4 regions of the Aquincola sp. J276 genome follow, and region 3 is predicted to be linked to each of the others. Evidence: predicted binding sites of a transcription regulator. Region 3 holds the regulator's gene; each other region holds the start of a gene.
The links. The regulator LexA, encoded in region 3, represses DNA repair genes until DNA is damaged. The targets are predictions, from matches to a motif close to ACTGTATNNNNATACAGT.

Region 1 (3,203 bases), 510 kb from region 3:
CTGGGCAACCACGACGCGCCGGATGGCGCCGCCTTCAAGGGCCGCGGCTTCGTGCAGCTCACCGGCCGCCACAACTACACCGTGTACGCCGAGCGGCTGGGCGCTTCGCTGGTCGATCATCCGCACGAAGCCAACGACCCGGCCGTAGCCGCTGCGGTGTTGGCCGCATTCTTGAAGGACCGCGAGCTGCGCATCAAGTCGGCGCTACTGGAAGGTGACCTGCGCAGTGCTCGGCGCGCAGTCAACGGCGGCAGCCACGGGCTGGAAGCCTTCACCGAGGCCTACCGCATCGGCGACATGCTGACCGACGACGAGGATCTCTAGGCAGGGTGCCTAGAACAAGCTGCCCTGGGCCTGCATGCCGGCCTTCACCGGCGGCTTGAAGCGGCTGAAGTCCAGCTCGATCCGCTCCCGGTCCAGGCCCAGCCGCGCGGCGGCCTTCTTCACGCGCTGGTGCAACAGCTCGGCCCAGATGCCCTGCCCGCGCATGCGGCTGCCGAAGCTGGCATCGTTGTCGCGGCCACCCCGCATCTCGCGGATTCGTGCCATCACCCGCGCTGCGCGGTCAGGGAAGTGCTGCTCCAGCCACTGCTGGAACAGCGGGTTCACCTCCCACGGCAGCCGCAAGACGATGCTGAAGGCCCGCGTGGCACCCGCCTCGGCCGCAGCCTCCAGGATCTGCTCAATCTCCGGCTCGTTGATGAAGGGGATGACCGGCGACACGCTCACGCCCACGCGGATACCCGCCTGGGTCAATGCCTTGATCGTCTGCAGGCGCCGGTGCGGCGCGGCCGCCCGCGGCTCCAGGATGCGGGCGAGCTGAGGGTCCAGCGTGGTGAGCGAGACATAGGCCGCCGCCATGTTCTGCGCGGCCATTGGCGCAATCAGGTCGATGTCGCGCTCGATGCCGGCCGACTTGGTGATGACCGAGAACGGATGCTGCGCCTCCACCAGCACCTCGATCACCGAACGGGTGATGCGCAGCCGGCGTTCCACCGGCTGGTAGGCGTCGGTGGCCGAGCCGATGTTCAGCGCCTGGGGCCGGTAGCTGCGCCCGGCCAGGGCCTCACGCAGCCGTTCGGCCGCATTCACCTTGGCGATGATGCGCGTCTCGAAGTCCAGTCCCGGCGACAGGTTGAGGTAGCTGTGCGTGGGCCGCGCGAAGCAGTAGATGCAGCCGTGCTCGCAGCCGCGGTAGGGGTTGATCGACAGGTCGAACGAGATGTCCGGCGAGTCGTTGGCCGCCAGGATCGACTTGACGTTCTCTTCCACCAGCTGCGTGCCGGGCGCCACCACCTCTTCCTGCGCCGCCTGCTCCAGCGCACCCCAGCCGTCGTCAAAGGCCTCCCGTGCATCGGAAGTGAAGCGGTGCTCGATGGCCCACACCGTGCCCCGGCCCTTGACCGGCGAGCGAGGTGCATACATCAAGGTGGCCGCTGGCGGGCGGGACGAAATGGGGCGGTCGGTGCGCATACTGTGAATATATACAGTGCTTGCGCGCCTTGCAAACGCCGGCACCACGGCCGGCCCATCACTCAATACTCGCCGCTGCTGCTGCCCGGTGCCAGGTTGTCGAACTTGGTCAGCGGCTTGAGGAAGGTGAGCTTCACCGTGCCCACCGGGCCGTTACGCTGCTTGCCGATGATGATCTCGGCCACGCCCGGCTCCTTCGAGTCCTTGTTGTAGTACTCGTCGCGGTAGATGAACATGATGACGTCGGCGTCCTGCTCGATGGCGCCGGACTCGCGCAGGTCGCTCATCATCGGCCGCTTGTCGGTGCGTGTTTCCACCGAGCGGTTGAGCTGCGACAAGGCGATCACCGGGCATTGCAGCTCCTTGGCCAGCGCCTTCAGGCCACGCGAAATCTCGCCGATGACGGTCGCCCGGTTCTCCTCGTTGCTGCTGGCGGTGCCGCTCATCAGCTGCAGGTAGTCGATGACGATCAGGCCCAGCTTGCCGCACTGCCGCGCCTGGCGCCGTGCGCGGGCGCGCAGCTCGGCCGGGTTGAGCGCGGGCGTCTCGTCGATGAAGACGCTGGCCTTGGACAGCTTGTCCACCGCCTCGGTCAGCCGGCCCCATTCGTCGTCGCGCAGCGCGCCGGTGCGCAGGTGCTGCTGGTCGATGCGGCCGAGCGAGCCCACCATCCGCAGCGCCAGCTGCGAGGCGCCCATTTCCATCGAGAACACCACCGCCGGCAGGCCTTCGTTCACCGCCACATGCTCGGCGATGTTCAGCGCGAAGGCCGTCTTGCCCATGGAAGGCCGCGCCGCCAGCACGATCAGGTCGCCCGGCTGCAGGCCCGCCGTCATGCGGTCCATGTCGTAGAAGCCGGTGCGCACGCCCGTCACTTCCTCGGCGCCGTTCTCGGCCAGCTCGGTCACGCGGTCGATCAGCTGCATGACCAGATGGTCCATGCTCTGGAAGCCCTGCTTGGTGCGCGAGCCTTCTTCGCCGATCTTGAAGATCTTGCCCTCGGCCTCGTCCAGGATCTGCGACACCGCCCTGCCCTGCGGATTGAAGGCGTTGGTGGCGATCTCGTCGCTGGCCTCGATCAGCTTGCGCAGGATGGCGCGCTCGCGAACGATCTCCGCATAGCGCCGCAGGTTGGCCGCGCTGGGCACGCTCTGCGCCAGCGCGTTCAGGTAGACCAGGCCGCCGCACTCGTCGGCCTTGCCCAGGCTCTGCAGCTGCTCGAAGACCGTGATGACGTCGGCGGGCTTGTTGGCGTTGATCAGCGAGCCGATCACGCCATAGATGGCCTTGTGCTCGAAGCGGTAGAAGTCGCTTTCCTGCAGCAGGTCGCCGGCGCGGTCCCAGGCGCCGTTGTCGAGCAGCAGGCCGCCGAGCACGCTCTGCTCGGCTTCGATCGAATGGGGCGGCACCCGCAGGCGGGCGACTTCGTCGTCGCGCGCGGCGCCAGGAAACACGGGGCTCTGGAAGACTACAGACATGGTTCCGAGGATAAGCCGGCCCTGCGACAGCGCCTGTGGACAGACCTGTGCATGACCTGGGGAACTTGCGCGGATAACCCGCCGCGCCAAAGAAAAAGGGCCGGCGATCAGCCGGCCCTCTTGCAGCGACGGTGCGCCGAGGCGATCAGTCGGTTTCGCCGACCACCACGATGGTGACTTCCGACACCACGTCGGTGTGCGGAGCGACCGCCACCGTGAACTCGCCGATGGTCTTCAGCGGGCCGTTGGGCA
Region 2 (3,203 bases), 910 kb from region 3:
AACGGAAACAAGGCCATCGACTGCAGGCGGATCGGCGGCCGCGGCCGCCATCGGACAGGCGCATGTGCGCCGCTGGGAAAAACCGCGGGAATGTAGCATCTTGCGCTGCAGCAATCCTGCGGCTACCCGCAGTCGTCTTCCCCGGCGCCGCTGACCACCCGGCGGATGGTTTCGCCCGAGAAGCCTCGGCCGGCCAGGAAACGCATCTGCTTGGCGCGCCCTGCGGCGTCCTCGGCTGGGCCGCCGAACCGCCGTTGCCACAAGGCACGGGCGCGCTCCAGCTCGCTCGCCTTGAGCTGCGCGGCGGTGTCCGCATTCACCGCCAGACCATGCTGCGCCAGCTCCAGCTTGATGCGCATGTTGCCGAAACGGGACGCGCGAGCGTGCACGCGGCTCTCCACGAATCGCTCCTCGCTCAGATACCGATGAGCCTCCAGCCAGTCCAGCAACTTGTCCAGGCACTGGTGGGGCGTTTCCGCGGAGGCGGTGCTGGCCCCGCCGGTCAGGGCTGCGGCATCGTTGGCAGCCGTCTGCTGCGCTTCGCAAAAGGCCACGGCATGCGGCAGCAACTTGCGGCGCAGTTCGGTACGACTGTGCTCCCGTTGCGCGAGGAGCTTGAGCGCCCGCGCTTTCAGTGAAAGCCGGCCGGGCGCTGCCATGCGGGCTTACTTGGCGGGGCTGCCAGCCGCGGCAGGCGCGGCGCCCTTGCCGGGCATCAGGGGAATGCCCAGCGCTTCGCGCACCTTGTTCTCGATCTCGGTGGCGACGTCCTTGTTTTCGCGAAGGAACTCGCGGGCGTTGTCCTTGCCTTGGCCGATCTTTTCGCCGTTGTAGGCATACCAGGCGCCGGACTTGTCGAGGATGCGCGCTTCCACACCCATGTCGATGATCTCGCCTTCGCGGCTGATGCCTTCGCCATAAAGGATGTCGAACTCGGCCGTCTTGAAAGGCGGGGACACCTTGTTCTTGACAACCTTGACCTTGGTCTCGCTGCCGATGACTTCCTCGCCCTTCTTGATGCTGCCGGTGCGGCGGATGTCCAGGCGAACCGACGCGTAGAACTTCAGCGCATTGCCGCCGGTGGTGGTTTCGGGGTTGCCGAACATCACGCCGATCTTCATGCGGATCTGGTTGATGAAGATGACCATGGTGTTGGTCTTCTTGATCGTGCCGGTGAGCTTGCGCAGTGCCTGGCTCATCAGGCGGGCCTGCAGGCCGGGCAGGGAATCGCCCATTTCGCCTTCCAGTTCAGCCTTGGGCGTGAGCGCGGCCACCGAGTCGACGACGATGAGATCGATGGAGCCGGAACGCACCAGCGCGTCCACGATTTCCAGCGCCTGTTCGCCGGTGTCGGGCTGGGAAATCAGCAGGTCCTGCAGATTGACGCCAAGCTTCTGGGCGTATTGGGCATCCAGGGCGTGTTCGGCGTCGATGAAGGCGCAAACGCCGCCAAGCTTCTGCATTTCAGCGATGACTTGCAGCGTGAGCGTGGTTTTGCCCGACGATTCGGGGCCGTAGATTTCGACCACGCGGCCACGGGGCAGGCCGCCGACGCCCAGCGCGATGTCCAGGCCAAGGGAGCCGGTGGACACCACCTGGATGTCTTCCACCACTTCGCCGTCACCCAGGCGCATGATGGAACCCTTGCCGAACTGCTTCTCGATTTGCGAGAGCGCAGCCTGCAGGGCTTTGGCTTTTTCAGTGTTCAGGGCTTTCACGGGTGCGTCCATGGCGTTCTCCGGAGAATGGGCGCAATGATACCTGAAGCTGGATATCCGTACAGTATCGGGAACGCACTGCCGACAGGGATTCCGACTCCCTAAAATCAGTGGATCAGGAGACGACATCGTGCGCATTTTGATAGCCGAGGACGATCAGGTGCTGGCCGATGGATTGATCCGGACGCTGCGCAACACGGGTTATGCAGTGGACCAGGTCGGCAGCGGCACCGAGGCCGACGCCGCATTGGCGGCGCATGAGTTCGACCTGCTGATCCTGGACCTGGGCCTGCCCAAGCTGCATGGCCTGGAGGTGCTGCGGCGGCTGCGCGCCCGCGGCTCCAGCGTGCCGGTGCTGATCCTCACCGCGGCCGACAGCGTGGAGCAGCGTGTGAAGGGCCTCGACCTGGGCGCCGACGACTACATGGCCAAGCCGTTCTCGTTGGCGGAACTGGAGGCCCGGGTGCGTGCGCTCACGCGCCGTGGGCTCGGATCGGCCTCGACCGTGATCAAGCACGGGCCGCTCAGCTTCGATGCGACGGGCCGCGTGGCCTACCTGAACGACCAGATGGTGGACCTGTCCGCGCGCGAGTTGTCGCTGCTGGAGGTGCTGCTGCAGCGTGCGGGCCGGCTGGTGAGCAAGGACCAACTGGTGGAACGCCTGTGCGAGTGGGGCGAAGAGGTGAGCAACAACGCCATCGAGGTGTACATCCACCGGCTGCGCAAGAAGATCGAGCAGGGCCCCGTGCGCATCGCCACCGTGCGCGGGCTGGGCTACTGCCTCGAGAAGATCCCGGGCTGATCGGCCCGCGGCGTCCGGACGGAGGCGAGCGACCGCATGCCCGGAGCCCAGCGCGAGCAGCGTTCGCTGTTCGGCGAGATCCTCGACTGGATGCTGGCGCCGCTGCTGCTGCTGTGGCCGATCAGCGTGGCGCTCACCTGGCTGGTGGCGCAGGGCATCGCGAACCGGCCGTATGACCGCGAACTGGGCGAGCTGGCGCGCACCGTGGCACAGCGGGTGTCGGTCGAATCCAGCGAGTTCGTGGCGCCGCAGGTGAAGGTGCGCATCCCGGAAGCGGCTGCGCAGATCCTGCGCAGCGACGATGCCGACCAGGTGTTCTTCCAGGTGCTGGGCCTGCGGGGCGAGTTCCTGGCGGGCGACCGCGACCTGCCCGTGCCCGACGAGGAGCGGGCCGTGCCGGGCGAGTTGCGCTTCCGCGATGACTTCGTGGCCACCGAGCCGGTGCGCATCGCCTACATGTGGCTGGCCGATCCGCAGGCGCCGAAGGACTCGGTGCCGCTGGTGCAGGTCGCGCAGACGCTGGACAAGCGCTCCCGGCTGGCCACCGAGATCTTCCGTGGCGTGATCCTGCCGCAGTTCGTCATCCTGCCGGTGGCGGTGCTGCTGGTGTGGCTGGCGCTGGCGCGTGGGCTGGCACCGCTGAATGCGCTGCAGCGGCGCATCCGTGAACGCGAGAGCCATGA
Region 3 (3,203 bases):
GGCCCCGCCGAAGGAAATGGGCGGCAACGGCGAAGGCACCAACCCCGAGCAGCTGTTCGCCGCCGGCTATTCGGCCTGCTTCCTGGGCGCCATGAAGTTCGTCGCCGGCCAGCAGAAGGCCTCGCTGCCGGCCGACACGCAGATCGCCGCCGAAGTGGGCATCGGCCCGCTGGCCGGTGGCAAGGTGGGCTTCGGCATCAGCGCCGTGCTCAACATCACCATCCCCGGCTGGGAACAGGCCAAGGCGCAGGAACTGGTGGACGCGGCGCACCAGGTGTGCCCGTACTCCAACGCCACCCGCGGCAACATCGACGTCACGCTGAACGTGGCGGTCTGAGCCGACACGGCGTCGGTCAATCGACGCCGAGCAGGCCCAGCAGCATGCGCACCCGGGCCTGCGCCGGGGTGAGCAGGCCGGCCGAGGGCAACGCGCCGGTCACCTCGATCACGCCGCCGGCCAGGCAGCGGCTGCAGCGCAGCACCGGCACGCCATCGGCCACGGCGGTGCGCAGCGCTGCTTCCAGCGCCTCGTGCAGCGTGCCGTTGCCGGTGCCGGCCACCACCAGGCCGGCCACGCCGGCGGCGCTCAGCGCCTGCACCGCCCGGCCGTCGACGCCAGCCGCACTGCTCAGGATCTCGATCCAGGGCCACGGTTGCGGCACCGCCTGCAGCGCGGCCAGGCGCTCGGCAGCGCCCTCTCGCGGCGCCGGCCAGGGCCGCAGCGCCCTTACCTGACCCGCTTCCACATAGGCCAGCGGGCCGGCATCGCCGGAGCCGAAGGCGTCCAGCCGATAGGTGTGCGTCTTGCGCACCTCGTGACCCGCATGCACGGTGCCGGCCAGCAGCGCCAGCACGCCATGGCAGCCGGGCGTTCGCGCCAGCAGCACCGCATCCAGCAGGTTCTGCGGGCCGTCGGCCATGAGCGCGGTGGCCGGCCGCATCGCCGCCACCAGCACCACCGGCTTGGACGGCGACAGCACCTGCTGCAGGAAGAACGCGGTTTCCTCCAGCGTGTCGGTGCCATGGGTGACCACCGCGCCGGCCACCTCTGGCCGTGACAGGTGATGCGCCAGGCGCCCGGCCAGCTGCAGCCACACCTCGTAGCCCATGTCCTTGCTGTCCAGCTGGGCCACCTGCTCGGCCTCCAGCGGCTGACCGGCAAGGTCCGGCACCGCCGCCACCAGCTGCTCGACGCCGATCTGCCCGGCGGTGTAGCCCACCGTGTCGGCTGCATGCGCCGCCGTGCCGGCGATGGTGCCGCCAGTACCGAGGATCACGACGGTGTCGAGTGCGTTTTGCGCGTTTTGCATTTGTTTGGAAGCTGGATAAGAATACAGGCACTGGACGAATTCACAGGAACCCCGATGGCCGATCGCCCGAAGCTCACCGAACGTCAGCAGCAGATTTTCGATCTTGTGCGCACGGCCATCGAAACCACCGGTGCGCCGCCCACGCGGGCGGAAATTGCCCGGCAGCTCGGCTTCAAGTCGGCCAACGCCGCGGAAGAGCATCTGCAGGCCCTGGCGCGCAAGGGCGTGATCGAGCTGGTGGGCGGTACTTCGCGCGGCATCCGCCTGCCCACCGGCATGCTGCAGGCAGTGAACGAGGCCCGCGAAGCCCGCGGCCGGCAGTTCAGCCTGCCGCTGGCCAGCCTGGCCCAGCTCACGCTGCCGCTGATCGGCCGCGTGGCCGCCGGCAGCCCCATCCTGGCGCAGGAACACATCGACCAGACCTACGTGATGGAGGCCAGCCTCTTCGCCAGGCGGCCCGACTACCTGCTACGCGTGCGCGGCATGAGCATGCGCGACATCGGCATCCTCGACGGCGACCTGCTGGCGGTGCAGAAAGCCAGTGAAGCCCGCAACGGCCAGATCGTCGTGGCCCGGCTGGGCGACGAGGTGACCGTCAAGCGCTTCGAGCGCAAGGGCAGCAGCATCCGCCTGCTGCCCGAAAACCCCGATTTCGCACCGATCGACGTGTCGGCCGACGAGAGCTTCACGCTCGAAGGCCTGGCCGTGGGCCTGGTGCGCAACACGATGCTGATGTGATGCCCCGCACGCAGGTCAAGTCGCTGGTCAAGGCGCCGAAGGCCGACTGCGCCGCGGCCTGCCAGACGCTGGAACAGCTGCCCAACATCGGCCCCGCCCTGGCGGCCGACCTGCGGCTGATCGGCATCCATGCGCCGCGCGACCTCGTGGGCCGCGACGCCTTCGTGCTGTACCAGGCGCTGTGCGCCAAGACCGGCAAGCGCCAGGATCCCTGCGTGCTGGACACCTTCATGGCGGCCACCGACTTCATGCGCGGCGCCGCGGCGGCGCCGTGGTGGACCTACACCGCCCAACGCAAGCTGCTGTACGGGCAGATCGACGCGCACTGACACGGCCGCCCAGGCCTCTCGGCCAAGGCCCAACAAGCCCGGTTCCCCGCGCCTTATCGGCGTTTTGCGTGTGCGTGCACCCGCAAAGAATGACTTCATGCACGAAGCCATGCGCCGATATCCCGGAGACCATGTTGAACGACCTCCTGTTCCAAGTGCGGCGCCTGCGGGCGAGCGGCAGCGCGCGGGTGGAGGTCTGCCCTCCGGCCGTGCTCAGCCCGGTCGATCCGGTGTGGTCGCGGCTGATGCGCTGGGTGTCCGCACCCGCGCCATGGCAGGCGGCCCTCACGCCGCCCGGCGGCCGCCGGCTGCAGCGCACCAAGGACGACTTCGTGGCCAGCCTGAAGGACATCGGCACGCCGCAGGCCTCCACGCTGATCGACCGGGTGCATGTGGCGCGCTCGCCTCGCGAGCTGTGGCACCTGCGTTCGGCGGTGTTCCAGCTGGTGTCGCTGCACCACAGCCAGAGCGAGGCCCAGCGCCGGCTGGAACGCCTGAACCACCACTTTCCCACGCGCTCGCCGCGCTCGGGCTTCGGCGCGCTGGACGCATGAGCGACCGACGCTTCACGCCGGCGGCCCCGGGCCAGCCGCGCAACTACACCGTGGCCGGCCTGCGCGGCGTGGCCAGCGAGCAGAACGCCCGCATCACCGCGCGCAAGGCCTTCGTCGACACCAAGCTGGTGTTCATGCAGGTGCTGGCCGGCATCGAGAGCACCGACGCCAACGTGGAATGGCTGCGCAAACAGGTCCGCAGCGCGCAGATGCCGGAAGATCTGTGGCTGTTGCGCTCCGCGGTATTCGACGCGCTGCGCAGCGACCCGCAC
Region 4 (3,203 bases), on a different contig from region 3:
GATGCGCTGGCCACGGCCAGGGCCTGCACCTCCAGCGCCTGCAGCGCCAGGTCGCCCACCGGGGCGGGCAGCTCCACCCGGGCCAGGTGCTCCGCCAGCAGCCGGCACAGGTGGTCGACGTCGCGCGTGGGCGCGGCGGTGCGCAGCACCAGCTCGCCGCCGGCGCCGGCGCTGCGCGGGCGCATGGCATCGTGCAGCCACTGCAGGCGGATGGCGGTGGTGCCGGCCTGGCGGGCGGCCAGCCAGCCGCACAGCTGCAGCAGCAGCCGGCGCGCGCCGAACAGCAGCGCCGGCGCCATCTCCACCCGGAACGGCAGCTCCAGCCGGGCGTCGAAGCGCTCGGGCGCCACCATCCACTCGTGCGCCTCGGGCCGCAGGCCGTAGGCCTGGTCCAGCGCGGCCAGCAGCCGGTCGTCAAAGCGCCGGCCGAGGCCGCCGCGCGGCAGCCGGCGCAGGTCGCCCAGCGCCCGGCAGCCCAGCTGCGCCAGCGTGACCGCATGCGGCCGCGCCGCGCTGAGGGTGTCGATCGGCAGGCCGTCCAGCACCTCGGCCAGCGAAGGGCGGAAGCCGCTGTCGATGCCGGCGCGTGCCAGCGCCAGGCCGGCCAGGCTGTTGGGTGCCCAGGCCACCGCCACCGCACCCAGCTCGCCGGCCTGCGACAGCACGCGGTCGCGCAGCGCCCGCTTGCCGCCGAACAGGCGGATGCTGGCCGACAGCTCCATCACCACCGCTTCCTCCTGCAGCGCCACCCGCGGCGTGAACTGCAGCGCCCAGGTGGCCAGGCCGACCTGCGCCTCAGTGGGCGCGGGCGGGGCTTCGGCGGGCAGGCGCAGCGCGGCCCAGACCAGCATGGGCACCTCGGTCGGTCAGGCGTTCATGGATCAGGCGGCTGGGCGCCATCAGCCGCGGCGTGAGCGCCAGGGCCAGGCCGCCGGGCACCGAAGGCAGCTGCAGCACGCCTTCGTGCGCGGCGCCGCGGCGCTTGAGCAGCTGCACCTGCAGCGACCAGTCCGGCCCCAGGCCGGCCAGCACCCGCAGCGGCGCGGCCGAAGGCTCATGCCGCGCGGCCAGCGGCCGGCACAGGAACACCGGGCCTTCGCAGGACTGGGCGCACACCTGCAGCCGCCGTACCTGTTCGGGCCGCGCCTGCGGCAGCCAGGCCACCACAGCGCCGCTGGCGCCGGACTTGACCAGCAGCTCGGTGCACCACAGCCGCTCCGACGGCGCTTCGGCACGGATCCACACCAGGTGGCGGGCATCCAGCCCCTCGTGCCGCAGCCCGGGCAGGTGCGGATGGCGCGGCGGGCCCACCAGCACCACCGAGCGGCCGGCGGCCACCACCCGGCGCAGCGCGCCGCCCAGCAGCCGCCACTCCAGCACGCCGGGCTGGGCGCACAGCACCTCGGTCAGCGCCCGCGAGGGCCAGCCGCCGCCGGGCAGCTCGCCATCCAGCGCGTCGAAGCCCGAGCCGGTGACCGGCCCGGCGGCACCGCCCAGGTCGCAGCCACGCCAGAGGGCGGCAGCCACCGGCGGTGGCAGCACGGGCGGGGGCCGACCGGCGTCGGAGTCGGGGCAGGGGGCGGCGGGCGCGTCGGCGAGGGCAGGCATGGCGATCAAAAGACTGTACGGACATACAGTACCCCAGCCGGCGGCTGGCTGTCGAATCGGCAGCGATGGCAGGCCTGTCAGTTCTGCCGAGTGCTGCTTTTTGCAGCGATCCAGCGGGCGGCCGCGGCGCCGGCCGTGCGCGATGCCGGCGTCCACTGCTTGTCCACAGCCCTGTGCACAAGCGGTGTGGATAACAAATTTTTGGCGCGCGGTTTCTAGGGGTTTTGCGGCGCCGGGCGCAGGCTGACGATGGCGCCATCGCCGTTGGGGAGGCTGCCGTGCAGATCGAATCGTTCGTCAAGAGCGGCTTCGCCGGCCTGGGCCCCACCGAGCTGCTCGCCGCGCCGGTGGATGCATTGAACGGCACCACCGCGCCACAGGCGGCGGCGCTGCGCGAGGTGCTGGGCATTGCGAGCGTGTTCGACCTGGCGGCGTCCCGCCTGCTGCACACGCTGCGCCATGCGCTGGCACGGCCGGCGCCGCGCCTGGGCGGCGACGTGCTGGACGCGGCCGCCGCCGCCGACAGCGGCGGGCTGGCCGATGCACCGCTGGCCGCGCTGCGTGCGGTGGGCACGGCCGGTGCGGCCCGGCTGCAGGCGGACCTGGGCGTGGCCACGCTGGGCGAGCTGGCGGCCTGGCCGCCGGGACTGGCGGCGCGCGACCTGCTGGCCGCCGCCTGCATTCCGGACCAGGCGCCGGGCTTCGACCCCGAAGCGCCGGCCGACCTGCTGCCGCGCATGGGCGAGCACGCCACCGACAAGGTGTTCTACCGCACGCTGCTGATCGACAGCGTGGCCGGGGCGGTGGACGAGGGGGCGGCCACGCCGGTGGAGCAGGCCGAGCCGGTGGACCTGGGCCCGGCCCTCGGTGGCGCCACGCCGTTCCGCCGCGTGGCCACCGGCGCGCTGCTCAGCTTCAGCCAGAGCTGGTCGCCGCAGGGCCTGGCGCTGGGCCAGCTGCTGCACAGCCTGTCGCTGGCGCCGGGCGAGAGCACCCGCATGGCGATGATCGACTGGTCGCGCCAGAGCCGCGGGCGCGGCAGCGAAGCCGTCGACGAGACCGAGCGGCTGGCCAACACCACCACCCACCAGCGCGCGCTGTCGGAGGTGACCGCGGCCACCGCGGCCGAGGTGCAGGGCGGCAGCACGCGGGCGACGTCGAACTCGTCCACCTCGCAGGGCGGCTCCGCGCTGGGCTTCGAGCTGGGGCCGATCGCCTTCGGCAGCAGCGGCGGCAGCGCCAGCACCCGGACCGAGGCGATGACCGTCAGCAGCTCCTTCGGCCGGCGCGACCTGGCCACCAGCACTGCGCAGCGCATCAACGACGTGAGCCAGCAGCAGGCCAGCGCCGCGCGCAGCCGCCGGGCCAGCGTGGTGCGGGAGCTGAGCCAGAGCGAGCACGAGACGCTGTCCACCCGGGTCGTCGCCAACTACAACCACATGCACACGCTGAACCTGCAGTACTACGAGGTGGTGCAGGCCTACAGCGTGGCCACGCGGCTGGAGCGTGCGCAGCGGGTGGTGTTCGTGCCGATACAGCTGATCGACTTCGACGACACCCGCCAGATCGAACGCTTTCGCATCGCGTTGACAGAG

Region 1: the regulator LexA is predicted to act here: its motif matches at 1,474-1,491, upstream of LRS14_RS05605 (PA0069 family radical SAM protein).
Region 2: the regulator LexA is predicted to act here: its motif matches at 1,767-1,784, upstream of recA (recombinase RecA).
Region 4: the regulator LexA is predicted to act here: its motif matches at 1,621-1,638, upstream of imuA (translesion DNA synthesis-associated protein ImuA).

The regions. Positions count from the first base shown of each region.
Region 1 is NZ_JAJONC010000001.1:1,199,238-1,202,440, forward strand. It holds gene LRS14_RS05600 (peptidoglycan-binding protein) at 1-324, shown strand, start outside; gene LRS14_RS05605 (PA0069 family radical SAM protein) at 334-1,425, opposite strand; gene dnaB (replicative DNA helicase) at 1,536-2,951, opposite strand; gene rplI (50S ribosomal protein L9) at 3,097-3,203, opposite strand, start outside.
Region 2 is NZ_JAJONC010000001.1:2,620,079-2,623,281, reverse strand. It holds gene LRS14_RS11990 (regulatory protein RecX) at 123-659, opposite strand; gene recA (recombinase RecA) at 666-1,730, opposite strand; gene LRS14_RS11980 (response regulator transcription factor) at 1,849-2,520, shown strand; gene LRS14_RS11975 (sensor histidine kinase) at 2,557-3,203, shown strand, end outside.
Region 3 is NZ_JAJONC010000001.1:1,709,074-1,712,276, forward strand. It holds gene LRS14_RS07795 (organic hydroperoxide resistance protein) at 1-337, shown strand, start outside; gene LRS14_RS07800 (asparaginase) at 354-1,310, opposite strand; gene lexA (transcriptional repressor LexA) at 1,365-2,048, shown strand; gene LRS14_RS07810 (helix-hairpin-helix domain-containing protein) at 2,048-2,377, shown strand; gene LRS14_RS07815 (hypothetical protein) at 2,512-2,931, shown strand; gene LRS14_RS07820 (hypothetical protein) at 2,928-3,203, shown strand, end outside.
Region 4 is NZ_JAJONC010000002.1:407,013-410,215, forward strand. It holds gene LRS14_RS19745 (DNA polymerase Y family protein) at 1-848, opposite strand, end outside; gene imuA (translesion DNA synthesis-associated protein ImuA) at 796-1,608, opposite strand; gene LRS14_RS19755 (hypothetical protein) at 1,887-3,203, shown strand, end outside.